DNA from 3 places in the Frankia umida genome. Region 3 is predicted to be linked to each of the others. Evidence: predicted binding sites of a transcription regulator. Region 3 holds the regulator's gene; each other region holds the start of a gene.
What was found. The regulator LexA, encoded in region 3, represses DNA repair genes until DNA is damaged. The targets are predictions, from matches to a motif close to CGAACNNNNGTTCG.
Positions count from the first base shown of each region.

Region 1: the regulator LexA is predicted to act here: its motif matches at 2,330-2,343, upstream of MXD59_RS21085 (HNH endonuclease signature motif containing protein).
Region 2: the regulator LexA is predicted to act here: its motif matches at 3,130-3,143, upstream of ruvC (crossover junction endodeoxyribonuclease RuvC).

Region 1 is NZ_JALKFT010000029.1:24,190-29,701, forward strand. Features, by position in the region: gene MXD59_RS21075 (hypothetical protein) at 1-727, shown strand, start outside; gene MXD59_RS21080 (fumarylacetoacetate hydrolase family protein) at 1,129-1,938, shown strand; gene MXD59_RS21085 (HNH endonuclease signature motif containing protein) at 2,376-4,094, shown strand; gene MXD59_RS21090 (AfsR/SARP family transcriptional regulator) at 5,193-5,512, shown strand, end outside.
Region 2 is NZ_JALKFT010000007.1:260,029-265,540, forward strand. Features, by position in the region: gene yajC (preprotein translocase subunit YajC) at 1-582, opposite strand, end outside; gene ruvB (Holliday junction branch migration DNA helicase RuvB) at 702-1,748, opposite strand; gene ruvA (Holliday junction branch migration protein RuvA) at 1,803-2,525, opposite strand; gene ruvC (crossover junction endodeoxyribonuclease RuvC) at 2,522-3,040, opposite strand; gene MXD59_RS09980 (YebC/PmpR family DNA-binding transcriptional regulator) at 3,237-3,992, opposite strand; gene pdxT (pyridoxal 5'-phosphate synthase glutaminase subunit PdxT) at 4,015-4,614, opposite strand; gene pdxS (pyridoxal 5'-phosphate synthase lyase subunit PdxS) at 4,611-5,512, opposite strand, start outside.
Region 3 is NZ_JALKFT010000008.1:171,931-177,442, reverse strand. Features, by position in the region: gene MXD59_RS10790 (vitamin B12-dependent ribonucleotide reductase) at 1-1,441, opposite strand, end outside; gene nrdR (transcriptional regulator NrdR) at 1,733-2,359, opposite strand; gene MXD59_RS10780 (LysM peptidoglycan-binding domain-containing protein) at 2,694-3,152, opposite strand; gene lexA (transcriptional repressor LexA) at 3,463-4,227, shown strand; gene hflX (GTPase HflX) at 4,302-5,512, opposite strand, start outside.

The DNA.
Region 1 (5,512 bases), on a different contig from region 3:
CTCGGCCGGTTCCACCAGCGGCACAGGCAGTGATGCCGAGCAGATCCGCGAGGCCAGCGGTACCCGGTTCGACTGCCCGAGCCCGCAGCGCAACCCCCGCATTCCCACCAACGCCACCTGTGTGAACGTCGCCATCAGCGACCTCGACGGCGACGGCCGCCCTGACCGCCTGCTCGTCTTCGAGCGCACCCCGCCCGGCGGTGGGCGCGCCCTGCTCGCCCGCGCGATCCTCGCCACCGGCCAGGAGTCCGAGGTCGCGCTGGACAGCCAGTTGGACGCCGGGGATTCGCTGCACCCCACGATCCTGCAGACCATCGACCTCAACGGTGAGCCCGGCGACGAGGCACTGGTCGCCGTCGGTTACGGAGCCTCCACCGCCGACGCCGAGATCCTCACCGTCCTCGGCAGCCGGCTGACCGCCGTCCAGGACGGCGCCGGCGCCCGTTTCCCCCTGCTCATCGGCGCCTCCGCCGCGGGCGGCGACGGTTACCGCTGCGTCGCCCGGACCGGTACGACAAAGCCGTCCCTGCTGGTCAACCACGTCGAGGTCGACGGCGCCGCAGGTACCTGGACCGTCACCAGGCTCCTGTACGGCTGGCAGGGCCCCCACCTCGCCGAACTCCAGCAGTCCACCTCCTCCCAGACCGGCCAGCCCACCGAAGCTCAGCTCGACGCGCTCTCCTACGGCGCTCTCACCTGCGCCAAGCCCTACCCCGCCACCTCCTGATCCGCCGCACGCCGACCCGCGCTTCGCATGATCTGCGGTACCGGGGCTGCTCTGCATCAGTCGGGCGACGGCCGCACTGTTCGGTGGTCGCACTGTTCGGTGGTCGCACTGTTCGGTGGTCACGAGCAGCGCTGCGGCATCCTTGGTTAGTCAGACTCGCCTTTCGCCTCGCACCACCATCACCGAGGGCAGGTGACAGGCTCCGGCTGTTCGGAGGGTCGTGGATCATGCGGTTCGTGGGCGTACGAGAGGGGCGACGGGTTCTCATCGGCCTGCTGCTGGTATCCGACGTGGACGGCACCCCGAGTGGCCCCGTGTCCGCAACGTCCGCCGTCACGCTCTCGGCTCCCCCTGCATCACCTGCCTCACCTTCTGGTGCCAGAGTGGCGCTGTTGACCGAGGTGGATGAGTTCTATGCCGACCTCCACGGATGGTCCGACACCGCCCGACAGATCGTGGCCACGCAGGGCCGTTCATCCCAGGGGCAGCGCCCAACAGTCGAGATGCCCGCACCGGCCGGCATGCGCACGCTGGACGGGGTCGACCTCGTGCCGGCCGTGCGGGCGGGGGCACGGGTGCTGGGGATGGGGCTGAACTACCACGATCATGCGGCCGAGACGGGACTTGCGGTACCGAAGTACCCGCCGCTGTTCGCGCGGTGGACGGCGTCGCTGTGCGCGGGCGGGACGCCGGTGCCTGTCCCACCGGGCGAGCGGGGGCTGGACTGGGAGGGTGAGCTCGCGGTTGTGGTGGGGACGGCGCTCACCGACGTGGACGAGGCGACCGCGGCCGCCGCCGTGTTCGGCTACGCGGTGTTCAACGACCTCAGCGCGCGACGAGCACAGGGATCCTCGGCACAGTGGACGCTCGGCAAGAACGCCGACCGCAGCGGACCCATCGGCCCGGTGGTGACCGCCGACGAGGTCGGCGATCCTGCCGCAGGACTGCGACTGGTCACGACCGTCAACGGCGAGACCGTCCAGGACGGCGACACCAGCAACATGATCTTCTCGATTGGACGGATCCTCTCGTTCGTCAGCCGGACCCTCACCTTGCAGCCCGGGGACATCCTGATCACCGGCACGCCCGCCGGTGTCGGCTACACCCGTACACCCCCTCGCTACCTTCACCCGGGCGACACCGTCGAGGTCACCATCGAGCACCTCGGCACGCTCCGCACTCCCATCGTCGACTCCACCCATCGCCCCTGACCACATCGCCGTGCTTCCCGCCACCCCGACGATCGCCAGCAGCCGGGCATGCACCGCGGGCCTGATTCCACAGGCGTGATTCCGCGGGCCTGCCGGCTCGGCCATCGGCGCGGCCCGTCCCCGCTCTGCGGACACAGCCCACAGCGGCTCCACCGCGGCGAGCCCCACCGTCCGCGTCACGCCGAGACGGGCCCGAGGCAAGACATGCCCGGAGGCGGAACATGCCCTGGTCCCGTTGTACGTCGCGCGCCCTGGTCGGAGGTCCCTGGATGCCTCGGTCGCATCAATCCTGGTCACACGAGGCGATCGCCGAACACCGCCAGGAAGGGTGGTCACACGTCTAGCCCTCTCGGGGGGTGCGTTTTCCACAGGGCCATCCTTCCAGGCGATTCGAACAAGGGTTCGACATCCGCCTCGGATTGCGCTATCGTTCGATCATGCTCATTCATCCGAATGACGCCGCCGGCCCTGAACCGCATGGCGGCCCCCCTGACGGCACCATCTCCAACGGACAGGATGATCTCCATCTCGGCGTTCCCATGCCTGCCGATCTGGATTTTGAAGACAGCCCGTGCTCCTCCAATGGAGGTGAATCCTTCCGCCTGGATCACAAGATTCCCGAGGATGCCGAGAAAATCTGGACAGAGAATTCATCCGAGGGATTTCGCAGCTCTCCCCAGGATTCAGCAGGTTCCGTCGATGGGCTGCCCGCGGCCTCCGCGAGCGGCGGGCGCGGCCTGCCGGAGGCGGAAAGGCTGCTGGGGTTGTTGGACGCAGCGGTGAATGCGATGCTGGGGTCCGAGAAATGGCGCTGGTCGTCGGATGACGTCACGGAGGCGCTGTGCGCTCTGCATGAGACGGCCGCACGGCTGGCCGCGGTGCGCAGCCTGGTCCTCCTCGAAGCCGAGGATCGAGGCCTGGCCAAGGACGCAGGTGCGGCCGATCTGTCGTGCTGGCTGGCGGGTCGGATGGTCATGGCGAAGCACGAGGCCGCCCAGCAGGTCGCCCTCGCACAGCAGTTGTTCGCCGGCCCGTATCAGGCGACGGGCGAAGCCCTGACAGACGCACGGATCAGTGAGGCGCACGCCCAGGTCATCCGCGCGGGGATGGAGGCCCTGCCCGCCGAGGTTCCCGAGGAGATCCGGGCTCGGGCGGAGCAGCAGCTGATCGAAGACGCCCAGCAGCTCGACCCGTCCCAGTTGAAGAGAGCCGCGATCCGGCTCCGTGAGCAGCTCACGGAGGTGGATTCGTCCCCCGGTGGGGACGATCCCCATGAGGACAGCCGCACCGGTGAGCACTCCCGGTCCCGCCGCGCCGACAAGAACAGCCCGGACGACAGCGGCGAAGGCGACGGTCAGGATGACAGCGCCGAGGGCGCGTCCGCACGATCCGGGCAGCAGCGGGATCCACATTCCGCCCGGCAGCTGACGTTCGTGGACACACCGGAGGGCACCACGCTGATCCGTGGGGAGCTCGACCCGGAAGGAGCCGGCCTGCTACGCACGGCTCTGGACGCGCTGTCAGCCCCGGCGCCGACGGTCAATGGGCAGCGCGATCCGCGCAGCCCTGCCCGTCGCCGGGCGGATGCGCTGGTCGAGTTCGTCCGCCATGCGCTGTGCGCGGACGTCGGCCCGTCCGCCGGGGGCACCCGGCCGCATTTGAGTGTCGTCATCGGCTGGGAGACACTCCTCGGTGACGCAAACGATCCGGGAATGACCAACTGGGATCTCCCTCTGCCCCTGGAGGTCATCCGTCGCATCGCCTGCGATGCTCAGGTCAGTCGCATTGTTCTCGGCCCTGAAGGCGTCCCGTTGGACGTCGGCCGAGCTGAACGAGTCGTTCCCGCGCACATCCGCCGGGTGCTGGTTTCCCGGGATAACTGCTGCGCATTCCCGTACTGCAATCGGCCGCCATCCTGGTGCGACGCGCACCATGTGCGCCATTGGACGGATGGTGGGCCGACGAGCCTGGATAATCTGGTGCTTCTCTGCGGCCAGCATCATAGCCAGGTGCATCGCGAGCACTGGCAGATCGTCATGGGCGAGGATCGTCGCCCCTCCTTCATTCCGCCCGCTTTCATTGATTCTCAACGTCGCCCGCGTCGCAATCCGTATTCGCAGCCGCTGCCGGATATTTTCAGCTCCGTGATGGGCTAGCCCGCCCCCGGGCAACGCCCGAAGACAACCGGCCTGACCTGCCAGGCAGAGCACACCAACCAAGTCAACAACCATGTGGCGGGACCGGAGAGATACACCCCTCTGGCCCGGCATCCGTACAGAGCTGCCGCGTGGCGACGTGCTGCGACCAGCTGGGTCGCGGCGCCCGTCCCTGCGCCTCTCGTCCGCAAGGACAACGCAGGCGGCCTGGCTCAGGACACCAGCGTCGTACCCCGTCCACCGGCCGTGACCGTGGCAGAGATGAACCTGGTGGCGGCAAGCGCCAGTGATACAGGCACCACTCACACCGGTAACAGAACTGAACACCGCAGAGCCCCGCCCGCTCGGGCAGACGGACGGGCAGACGGGCAGACGGGCAGACATCATGCGCACCAGTAACGGAGATGAGCTCGACCCGGATGAGGCCCGAGCCGCGTTTCCGAGACCCCGCTTCGCCTATGCGCACCCGGCGGCGGACGATCCGGGGAGGGCAGGACCCCGCCGCGCCTGCTCACGATCACCCACCCGACCATCATCGACCCTGCCCTGCCCTGCCGTCACCGCCACCACCACGATCTTCTTTCCTTACCCCACACTGGTCACAGGAAAGTACAAATCACCCGTCTCATCTCATCCTGGCGGATAGGGCGGAACCTGCACAGCACGGTGAGCACGGTCGAGCAACATCTCACTCGAATTTACCGGAAACTCGCCGTCGGCGGCCGCATGGCGCCGCAGGAGGCCCTCTCGGAGATTTCCACAGACGGACTCCCCTGAACTTCCGGTCGACGATCCCCTGCACGACATATATCACATGACTCGACCTCCATCGACCTCCCTACTGTTCCCGCAACATTTCTGCAACATTGTCGACAGGACCGACACAGGGGTCCACTAGGGGTCACACAGGGGTACCCTCGAGAGAATTTCTGCATAATCATTGGAAGTGTGCGCCAATGCCCGGCCTGGACCAGCTCCCACACATCACGGCCGGTTGGGCCGACTTTCCCCCGCAGCCCGACCCCAGGACCTCCGGATTCCGCTGTCCCGGCCCCTCGGCATCCGGCACAACGGGATACCCGAAACGATGGGACAGCAATGAGATACGAGATTCTCGGGCCTCTTCGGCTGGCCACGGAGAATGACTACTCCTTTGTCAGGGCCCCCAAGACCGAAACCCTGCTCGCCACCCTGCTGGTCCGCCCGAACGAGGTCGTCTCCGCACATCAGCTCATCGACGAGGTCTGGGGGGCCAGCGCTCCCCGCAGTGCGAGCGCCGGCATCCACGTGATGGTGTCGAACCTGCGCAAACTGCTCCGGTCCGAGCGGCGTGGCAGTCCGATCGTGACCAGAGCACCGGGCTATCTGCTCGAACTGGGCGCGGACACCCTCGACGCTCACGAGTTCCTCGCGCTGGC
Region 2 (5,512 bases), on a different contig from region 3:
CTTGCGTAGCCGGTCGGGCGTCCCCGCGTCGCCGTTACCGGTCGTCTCGCCACCGGCCGACGTACCACCAGCTGACGTACCACCAGCTGGCGTCTCGCCGGACGCCGCTCCGTCGGCGGCAGGTGTGTCGGCGGCAGGTGTGTCGCCGACGCCCTCGCCGGTCGAGCCGGCACCGTGTGCGCCGACACCATCACCGTGATCATGGTGATCGTGATCGCCGTGGTCGTGGTCGTGATCGCCGTGGTCGTGGTCGTGATCGCCGTGGTCGTGGTCGTCCTGGTCGCCCGGGGAACTCAGCACGCGGGCGACCGCGCTACGACTGAAGCGGCAGACGACGTCCGGGGCGATCTCGAGCAGGATGTCGCCCTCGTCCAGCTCGACGACGGTGGCATAGAGACCGGCGGTGGTCACCACCAGGGTGCCCGGTTCGATCCGCGACGCCTCCTGCTGCTGGGCCTTGGCCCGGCGGCGCTGCATCGAGAAGATGTAGACCACGACGAGGACGAGGAGCAGCGGGAGCAGAAACCCGCCGATCGATCCACCTTCGCTGTTGCCCGCCGCCGTCGTCATGTACGCGCCCACATCCCGTCCTCCTGAACTGTTGCGGCGATCGTACGTATCGAACGGGTGCGTTCGGTGGGCAGGGCCCGGGAGTCCGGTTTGTACCGCTGCGCGCGTCGTCGCCAGGCTGCCGCGGCAGGTCAGCCAGCGTCGGGGAACAGCGCCGCCTGACTGCGCCCAAGCGGGTCACTGACCGGTTCGACACCCAGATGCTCGAAGGCGGCCGGCGTGGCCACCCGGCCGCGGGCGGTGCGGATCAGCAGGCCGGCCCGCAGCAGGAACGGCTCGGCCACGTCCTCGACGGTCTCGGTCTCCTCGCCGACCGACACCGCGAGCGTCGAAAGGCCGACCGGACCGCCACCGAACCGGGTGACCAGGGCTTCCAGGACGGCCCGGTCGAGCCGGTCAAGCCCGAGCCCGTCGACGTCGTAGACCCGCAGCGCGGCGGCGGCGACCTCACGGGTGACCGTGCCGTCGGCACGCACCTCGGCGTAGTCGCGGACCCGGCGCAGCAGCCGGTTCGCGATCCGTGGGGTGCCCCGCGAGCGACCGGAGACCTCGTCGGCGCCCTCGGGGGTGAGCCGCACGCCGAGCAGCCCGGCGGAGCGGGTGAGCACCTGGGTGAGCTCGTCGGGATGGTAGAAGTCCAGGTGGGCGGTGAAGCCGAACCGGTCGCGCAGCGGTCCGGTGAGCAGCCCGGAGCGGGTCGTCGCGCCCACCAGCGTGAACGGGGCGAGCGCCAGCGGGATCGCCGTCGCCCCGGGGCCCTTGCCGAGGATCACGTCGACCCGGAAGTCCTCCATCGCCGAGTAGAGCAGCTCCTCGGCCGGCCGGGCGATGCGGTGGATCTCGTCGAGGAACAGCACCTCGCCCGGGGAGAGCGCGGTCAGGATCGCGACGAGATCACCGGCGCGCTCGATCGCCGGGCCGCTGGTCATCCGCAGGGGAACCCCGAGCTCCTCGGCCATGATCATGGCGAGGCTGGTCTTGCCCAGGCCGGGCGGACCGGACAGCAGCACGTGATCCGGCGGTGTGCCGCGGGCCTGGGCGCCCTCGAGCATGATGGTCAACTGTTCGCGGACCTTGCCCTGGCCGACGAACTCGCTCAGGGTGTGCGGCCGCAGACCCGCCTCGAACGCCCGTTCCTCGGCGTTGGCGACCGCCGAGACCAGGCCCTGCTCACCCATCCGCGCCGCCGGGGCAGGCGCTTGGCCACTGTCGGCACGGCCCGCGGCGGGCCGTCATCGGCGCAGCACGGCGAGGGACCCACGCAGCAGCGTCGCCGCGTCAGGCTCGGCGACGGGGATGGCGGCCTCGGAGACTGCGTCGCCCGCGGGGGTGTCGCCCGCGGGGGTGTCGCCCGCGGGATCGGCGAGCGGAGGGTCGGCGAGCGCGGCCAGCGCCCGGGCGACGGCGTCCTCGGCTTCGCGGGCGGAGTAGCCGAGCCCGCCAAGGGCCTCCCGCACCGAGGCCGCGACCGTGCCACCGGGACCATGCTCGCCGGGGCTGCCCGCCCGGGCCTGCGCACCCGCCCGCGGGCCGGGCACAGCCGCGGGACCGCGCGGGGGGCCGAGGCGGTCGCGCAGGTCCAGCACGATGCGCTGGGCTCCCTTGCGGCCGATGCCGGGTACCCGGGTGAGGGCGTTGAGGTCCTCCTCGGCGACGGCGCGCCGGACCGTGTCGGGATCGTGCACGCCCAGGACGGCCTGGGCCAGTTTCGGGCCGACGCCGGCCGCGGACTGCAGGACCTCGAAGACGTCCCGCTCGTCGGGCATGGCGAAGCCGTACAGGGTCAGTTCCGTCTCGCGCACGACCAGGGTGGTGGCCAACGAGGCCGGCTCCCCCACCCGCAGGGACGCAAGCGTCGCCGGGGTGCACTGGACCAGCAGCCCCACCCCGCCGACCTCGACGACGGCGGACAGCGGCCCCAGCGCGGTGACCGTGCCCGACACCGAGGCGATCACCGCGTGCCCCCGGGGCCGGCGGCCGCCCGCATCCGAGCCAGGGCCGGGCCGCGCCACAGGTGGCACAGCGCCAGTGCCAGCGCGTCGGCGGAGTCGGCGGGCCGCGGCACCTCGGCCAACCCGAGCAGCTTGGTGATCATAAAACCGACCTGTGCCTTGTCGGCCCGGCCGCTGCCGGTGACGGCCGCCTTGACCTCACTGGGCGTGTACAGCACCACCGGCAGATCCCGCCGGGCCGCCAGCATGATGGCCACCGCGCCGGCCTGGGCGGTGCCCATCACCGTGCGCACGTTGGCCTGGCTGAACACCCGCTCCACTGCCACGGCCTGCGGCCTGGTGCGGTCCAGCCAGGCGTCGATCCCGTCGGCGATGGCGCGCAGCCGATCGGCCACATCCGCCCCGGCCGAGGTGCGCAGCACCCCGACCTCGACCAGGGTGGCCCGGGTGCCGACGCCACCGTCGACCACTCCCACGCCACACCGGGTCAGCCCCGGATCGACTCCGAGCACCCGCATCCATCCTCCCGAGTACACACGCCGCTGGGAACCCACCGCTGAAGAACCCGCCGCAGGGAACCCGCCGCAGGAGGACGCGCACCGCGGCGAGAACACTCGTTCGATACTACGGCGTGCGGCGCAACCACGACATCCACGACACGCCGACCGCGGCCATCGGACGCCCCCGGCAGTGTGCCCCGGCGTTCGGGCGCACTCAGCTGGTGACCAGCTCCATGACATCGTCGGAGATGTCACCGTTGAACCAGACGTTCTGCACGTCGTCCAGGTCCTCGACCGCCTCGACCAGCTTGAGCACCTTGGCGGCGGGCTCGGCGTCCAGCTGCACGCTCACGCTCGGCAGCCAGGAGATGTCAGCCGAGCTGACCTCGAGCCCGGCGTCGGTCGCCGCGACCCGCACCGCGTGCAGATCGGTCGCCTCGGAGATGACCTCGAAGTCGTCGCCGAGGTCGTTGACCTCCTCCGCGCCGGCGTCGAGGACGGCCAGCAGCACGTCATCCTCGGTCAGCCCGTCCCGCTTGGCCAGCAGCACGACGCCCTTGCGGTTGAACAGGTACGACACCGAACCCGGGTCGGCCACCGTCCCACCGTTGCGGGTGATCGCCACCCGCACGTCGGACGCGGCCCGGTTGCGGTTGTCGGTCAGGCACTCGACGAGCACCGCCACCCCGGCCGGCCCGTAGGCCTCGTAGGTGATGCTCTCGTAGTTCACGCCGCCGCCGAGTTCACCGGAGCCGCGCTTGACCGCCCGGTCGATGTTGTCGTTCGGCACCGACTGGGACTTCGCCTTGGCGATGGCGTCCGCGAGCGTCGGATTGCCGGCCGGGTCTCCCCCGCCGGTCTTGGCCGCGACCTCGACCGTCTTGATCAGCTTGGCGAACAGCTTGCCGCGCCGGGCGTCGATGACCGCCTTCTTGTGCTTCGTGGTCGCCCACTTGGAGTGACCGCTCATGTCCTGCCCCTCTTACTGGCAATCACCGACCTGATCCGGATGATCGCACGATGTCGACGAAAAGCCGGTGTACCCGGAAGTCACCGGTGAGCTCGGGATGGAACGCCGTTGCCAGCAGCGACCCCTGACGGACCGCCACCGGCGCCTCGGCGACGCGGGCCAGTACCTCGACCGTGTCGCCTGCCTTTTCCACCCATGGTGCCCGGATGAAGACCGCATGCACCGGCGGTCCCGGCACACCGACGACGTCGAGGTCCGCCTCGAACGAGTCGACCTGCCGGCCGAACGCGTTGCGCCGGACCACCATGTCCAGCCCGCCGACCAGAGGCTGGTCGGGTCGGCCGTCCACGACGTCCCGTGCAAGCAGGATCATGCCAGCACACGAGCCGAACACGGGCAGGCCCGCCAGCACCCTCTCCCGCAGCGGTTCCAGCAACGCGAACACCCGCAGCAGCCGCCCGATGGTGGTGGACTCCCCACCGGGCAGCACCAGGCCGTCGACCTCGTCGAGCTCCGCGACCCGGCGGACCTCCACCGGCCGGGCCCCGGCCGCCGCGAGCGCGCGCGCGTGCTCGCGGACATCTCCCTGCAGCGCGAGGACGCCGATCCGCGGGCCGCTCACCAGCCACGATCGGCATAGCGGGCGGCCGGCGGCAGCTCGGAGACGTTGATGCCGACCATCGCCTCGCCGAGGCCGCGGGAGACCTTCACCAGGACATCCGGGTCGTTGTACATGGTCGTGGCCTCGACGATCGCCCGGGCCCGACGGGCCGGGTCGCCGGACTTGAAGATGCCGGAGCCGACGAACACACCGTCGGCGCCGAGCTGCATCATCAGCGCCGCGTCCGCCGGGGTCGCGATGCCGCCGGCGGTGAACAGCACGACCGGCAGCCGCCCGAGCCGGGCCACCTCGGTGACCAGGTCGACCGGGGCGCGCAGCTCCTTGGCCGCGGCGTACAGCTCCTCGGCCGGCAGGGCCGAGAGCCGGGCGATCTCCGCGCGGATGGTGCGCATGTGCACCACGGCGTTGGACACCTCGCCGGTGCCCGCCTCACCCTTGGAACGGATCATCGCCGCGCCCTCGGCGAGCCGGCGCAGCGCCTCGCCGAGGTTCGTCGCACCGCAGACGAACGGGACGGTGAACTTCCACTTGTCGATGTGGTGATGCGGGTCGGCCGGGGTGAGCACCTCGGACTCGTCGACGTAGTCGACGCCGAGCGCCTGCAGCACCTGGGCCTCGACGAAGTGCCCGATGCGCGCCTTGGCCATCACCGGGATCGACACCGCGGCCACGATCTCGGAGATCATGTCCGGGTCGCTCATCCGCGCGACGCCGCCCTGGGCGCGGATGTCGGCGGGCACCCGCTCCAGGGCCATGACGGCGACGGCGCCGGCGTCCTCGGCGATGCGCGCCTGCTCCGCGTTGACCACGTCCATGATCACGCCGCCCTTGAGCATCTCCGCCATGCCGCGCTTGACGCGGGCAGTGCCGGCGTGGCGAGCCGCGTCGCCGTCACGGG
Region 3 (5,512 bases):
CGCCGACGATGGCGGCGAGCTCGGCGGAACGGCGGTAGGCGGTGGCGCTCATCAGCGAGGTGATCCCCGCGGCGAGCGCCCGTCCGCCGTCGGAGTCGTACGCCCGGGCGCTGGCCATAAGCAGCGCGCCCAGGTTCGCGTAGCCGATACCGAGCTGCCGGTAGGCACGGGTGACCGTGGTGATCTCGGGCGTCGGGAAGTCCGCGAAGCAGATCGAGATGTCCATCGCGGTGATGATCAGTTCGACGGCGGCGACGAACGCGTCGGCGTCGAACGTCCGGTCCGGGCGCAGGAACTTCAGCAGGTTCAGCGACGCCAGGTTGCAGCTGGAGTTGTCCAGGTGGACGTACTCGCTGCACGGGTTGGACGCGCTGATCCGGCCCGTCTCCGGGCAGGTGTGCCAGTCGTTGATGGTGCCGTCGTACTGGATGCCCGGGTCGGCGCAGCCCCAGGCCGCGTCGGCGATCGTGCGGAACAGCTTCCTCGCGTCGATCGTCTCGATCGTGCGGCCGTCCAGCCGGGCGCGCAGGGCGAAGTCCTGACCGTCGACGACGGCGTTCATGAACTCGTCGGTGACCCGCACCGAGTTGTTGGCGTTCTGGTACTGCACCGAGGCGATGTCGCGCCCACCGAGGTCCATGTCGAAGCCGGCGTCGCGCAGCGCCCGGATCTTGTCCTCTTCCCGGGCCTTCGTCTCGACGAACTCGACGATGTCCGGATGGTCGACGTCCAGCACGACCATCTTGGCGGCCCGCCGGGTCGCCCCACCCGACTTGATCGTCCCGGCCGACGCGTCGGCGCCCCGCATGAAGCTCACCGGCCCGGACGCGGTGCCCCCCGAGGAAAGCAGCTCCTTCGACGAGCGAATCCGCGACAGGTTCAGCCCCGCCCCCGACCCTCCCTTGAAGATCAGGCCTTCTTCCCGATACCAGTTGAGAATCGACTCCATCGTGTCATCGACCGAAAGAATGAAACAGGCCGACACCTGCTGTGGTGCCGAGGTGCCGACGTTGAACCAGACCGGCGAGTTGAAGCTGAAGACCTGGTGGAGCAGCATCCAGGCCAGTTCGTGCTCGAAGATCTCGGCGTCGGCGTCACTGGCGAAGTAGCCGTGCTCCCGTCCGGCGGCGGTGTAGGTGAGCACGACCCGGTCGATGAGCTGGCGCAACGAGGACTCCCGGACCGGCGTGCCGATCGCGCCGCGGAAGTACTTGCTTGTCACGATGTTGGAGGCGTTGACCGACCAGAAGTCGGGAAACTCCACCCCGCGCTGCTCGAAGTTGACCGAGCCGTCCCGCCAGTTGGTCATGACGACGTCCCGGGACTCCCAGGTGACCTCGTCGTACGGATGGACCCCGGCGGTCGTCCGCGAACGGCGGATCCTCAGCCCGGACGGCCTGGCCGCCGCCTTGCTCGCCTTCGTGCCGCGGCTTTCGGTCATGACGCTCCTCGTGGTGTTCTTGTGCTCGTCGGCGCACTGCTTTTCGGCGCGGGCCGGCTCGCCATGACGCGGCGGCCGCGCTGTGTCTGAGATGCCCGCGCACCACCGACCGCGGCGGCTACTCGGCCGGCATCCCCGGACGGGCGGGCCGTAGCGGCATGGCGAATCGGGGCATACGGGATAAATCCACGTCGGCGGGGTCAGGTCGTCCCAGAACTCACCGGGGCGGACCGGCGTGGCGAGGTCGTGCTTCCAGAACTCGAGGTACGAGCGATGCGGGCCGCGGCGCGGTCAGCCGTGCTCGGCCGCGACCTCGATCAGGGGACCGGGCGCCCGCGCGCCGCCGCCCGGCGGGCCGGCGCCGTTCGGGCCGGTGCCATGGAGCGCGGAACGGGACGAGCCCACGCCGAACGGACCCTCGCCCGCCGGCTCGGCGGGACTGGCCGGGTGGGCGGCCTCGCGGCGGGAGGTGGATGTCTCCGCCCGCAACGCCGAGATCGCGTTCTCGAAGTCGGTGAGCGACTCGAAGGCGAGATACACCGACGCGAACCGCAGGTAAGCCACCTCGTCGAGCTCCCGCAGCGGGCCGAGAATCGCCCGGCCGATCGCCTCGGCGGGAACCTCCGCGGAGCCCGCGGAGCGCACCGCGTCCTCCACGCGCTGCGCGAGCAGGGCGAGATCGTCATCGCGCACCGGTCGGCCCTGGCAGGCCTTGCGCACGCCGGCGACCACCTTCGCCCGGCTGAACGGCTCAGCCACCCCGCTGCGCTTGACCACCCGCAGCGAGGCCTCCTCCATCGTCGTGAACCGACGCCCGCACGACAGGCAGGAACGCCGCCGGCGGATCGCCGAGCCTTCTTCGGCCTCCCGACTGTCGACGACGCGACTGTCCGGATGCCGGCAGAACGGGCACCGCACGCGTTGACGCCTCCTCAGCCCGGACCGGCACGACCACCCTCGACGCCACCCTCGACGCACCAGATGTTGTGCCCAACCCTAGCGCACCACACCATGACTGGGGCAACAACCCCCCGCAGTGCCACGCTGGGACACCCGTGCGCGGATGGTCCGCAACCGTCCGCGAGCACCGCCGCGCCGGCCGGGACCGTGGGATACCGGCAGGTCACCGCGACAACCGGCCGGCCGCCAGGCCGAGGACTCAGGGTGTTCGACCCGTCGGGGGTACCCGGCCGCCACGCCCCACCACGACTGACACAGCCCGCTCCAGCCGGCGTTCGCGACCGCGCCGACCTCATTCCAGCAGCAGGAACTCACCGGGCACGAGATCGGGCGAGGACAGGTGGTTGACCCGCATCAGCCGGTCGACCACGACCCCGGTGTCGGCATCGGGATCGAGCGCGACGGCGATCTCCCGGAGGGTCTCCCCCGCCACGACCAGATGCCCGCGCCGCGGCTCATCCGCCCGCACCAGCGACGCACGCGGCACCATCACCATGAGCGCGGCCGCGACACACAACGCGATGACCGCGACGACGACCACCCGACCCCGCCGGGTCAGCCGCAGCGGCGGCTCGGCGCCACCCCCGACCCGGGAACCCGCCACGACCCCGGATGCCGCCACGGCTCCGGAAGCCCCCACCGTGCCCCGGAACCCCATGGACGGATGGCACGCCCACCCGCCGGCGCCACCGCGCCGCTGGGCCCGCACCACCGCCAGATCGACGACCCGTGTCGCGTGGTCCACACTCACGACAACCTCCCGGAGCGAGCGGACAGGAGCCGGTTACGAACTCCCGTTCGATCGAACTACTGGTCGATTGTGACACGGACCCGCGGGGAGAGGAAGAGACACGCTCGAACAGACGTTTGAGATTCCGCGACCGTCCGGTTACCGTCAAGACGATCAGGTGTGGACCGGACGATCCCCCCCGGTCGCGGACACTGCACGCCGTGGCGAGGCTGGGCACCCCAGGTGACCGGCGATCGCGTGGAATCACGGTCCGCGATCCGGGGTTGCCATCCGGCCACTACGCGGTATGCGACGAGGAGAGCGGTAAGCGATGACCACCCAAAGCAGGGGAACGCGCCGAGGCGGTGCCCGCGGCAACGTGCGGCCCTTCCCGGACAACCCCGCGGACGCGCCCGGACTGACCCCCCGGCAGCGCAAGGTGCTCGAGGTCATCCGGGCGGCCGTGGAGCGGCGCGGATACCCGCCCAGTGTGCGGGAGATCGGCGAGGCCGTCGGGCTCACCAGTACCAGCAGCGTGGCGCACCAGCTGAAGATGCTGGAGGAGAAGGGCTACATCCGGCGCGACCCGAACCGGCCGCGGGCGATGGAGGTGCTCGGCGCCGACCGCCCGCGCCGCGCCGGTGGCGGTGGGAGCGCCGCGACGGTGGTGCCGGCGTTCCCCGGCGAGGCGCCGGCCGCCCCCGGTGCCGCCAGCGATCCGCAGGCGACGTACGTGCCCGTGCTCGGGCGGATCGCCGCAGGTGGGCCGATCCTGGCCGAGCAGGCCATCGAGGACGTCTTCCCGCTGCCGCGGGAGATCGTCGGCGAGGGCACGCTGTTCCTGCTGCGGGTCGTCGGCGAGTCGATGGTGGGCGCGGCGATCTGCGACGGCGACTGGGTGGTCGTGCGCCAGCAGCCGGTGGCGGACAACGGCGAGATCGTCGCCGCCATGATCGATGGCGAGGCCACGGTCAAGCGCCTGCGGGTGCGCGACGGCAAGGTGTGGCTGCACCCGGAGAACCCGAGCTTCAGTGACATCCCGGGTGAAGGCGCGTCCATCCTCGGCCGGATCGTCGCGGTGCTGCGCCGGGTCTGACGGGCGATGGCCGGCCGCCTGGGGGCGGCCGGCCAGTTCGGGTGGAGGTCAAAGCCGGGGTGCCCGGCCCCCGCTCAGGCGCGGAACATGTCGAGATCCGCGGCGAGCGCCGGTGAGACCCGAGCCGTCAGGCGCGTGCCGTCACCGGTGTGTTCCTGACTCAGAACCTCGCCGATGGCGTGAATCCGCGAGACGAGGTCACCCCGCGTGTACGGGAGCAGGACCGTGAGTTCCACGTCCGGATGTGGCACCCGCAGGCTCAGGGCCTCGACGAGCGCGTTGAGGCCGTCTCCGGTGCGCGCGGAGATGAACACCGCGTCCGGGGCGAGCTGGCGCAGTTCGGCCAGCACCGTCGGTTCGGCCGCGTCGACCTTGTTGACGACGATCAGCTCGGGTACGCCGCCCGCGTCGATGTCGTTGAGGACCTCCCGCACCGCCGAGATCTGCCCGGCCGGATCCGCGGCGGAGCCGTCGACCACGTGCAGGATGAGATCGGCATCGGCGACCTCCTCCAGAGTGGAGCGGAACGCCTCGACGATCTGGTGCGGCAGGTGACGGACGAACCCGACCGTGTCGGTCAGGGTGAACGCCCGCCCGTCGGGCAGGGTCGCCCGGCGCACGGTGGGGTCAAGGGTGGCGAACAGCGCGTCCTCCACCAGCACTCCGGCACCGGTGAGCCGGTTGAGCAGCGAGGACTTGCCGGCGTTGGTGTAGCCGGCGATCGCCACCGACGGCGCCTCGCCGCGGCGCCGCGACGAACGCTTGGTCTCCCGCACGGTCGACATCTCGGCCAGGTCACGACGTAGCCGGGCCATCCGCGCCCGCAGCCGACGCCGGTCCGTCTCGATCTTGGTTTCACCGGGGCCGCGGGTACCGATCGGTGCCCGACCACCGCCGCTGGCGGCGGCCCGGGACATGGATTCACCCCAGCCACGCAGCCTCGGCAGCATGTACTGCAGCTGGGCGAGTTCGACCTGCGCCTTGCCCTCTCGGGACGTGGCGTGCTGGGCGAAGATGTCGAGGATCAGCGCCGTACGGTCGATCACCTTGACCTTGACGATCTCCTCGAGCTGGCGGAGCTGGCCCGGGGTGAGCTCACCGTCGCAGATCACCGTGTCGGCGCCGGTCGCGGCGACGACCTCGGCCAGCTCCCGCGCCTTGCCCGAGCCGACGTAGGTCGCGGCGTCCGGCCGGTCGCGGCGCTGCACGAGGGCGTCGAGGACGGCCGAACCCGCCGTCGTGGCCAGGGCCGCGAGCTCCGCCATGGACGCCTCGGCCGCCCGCA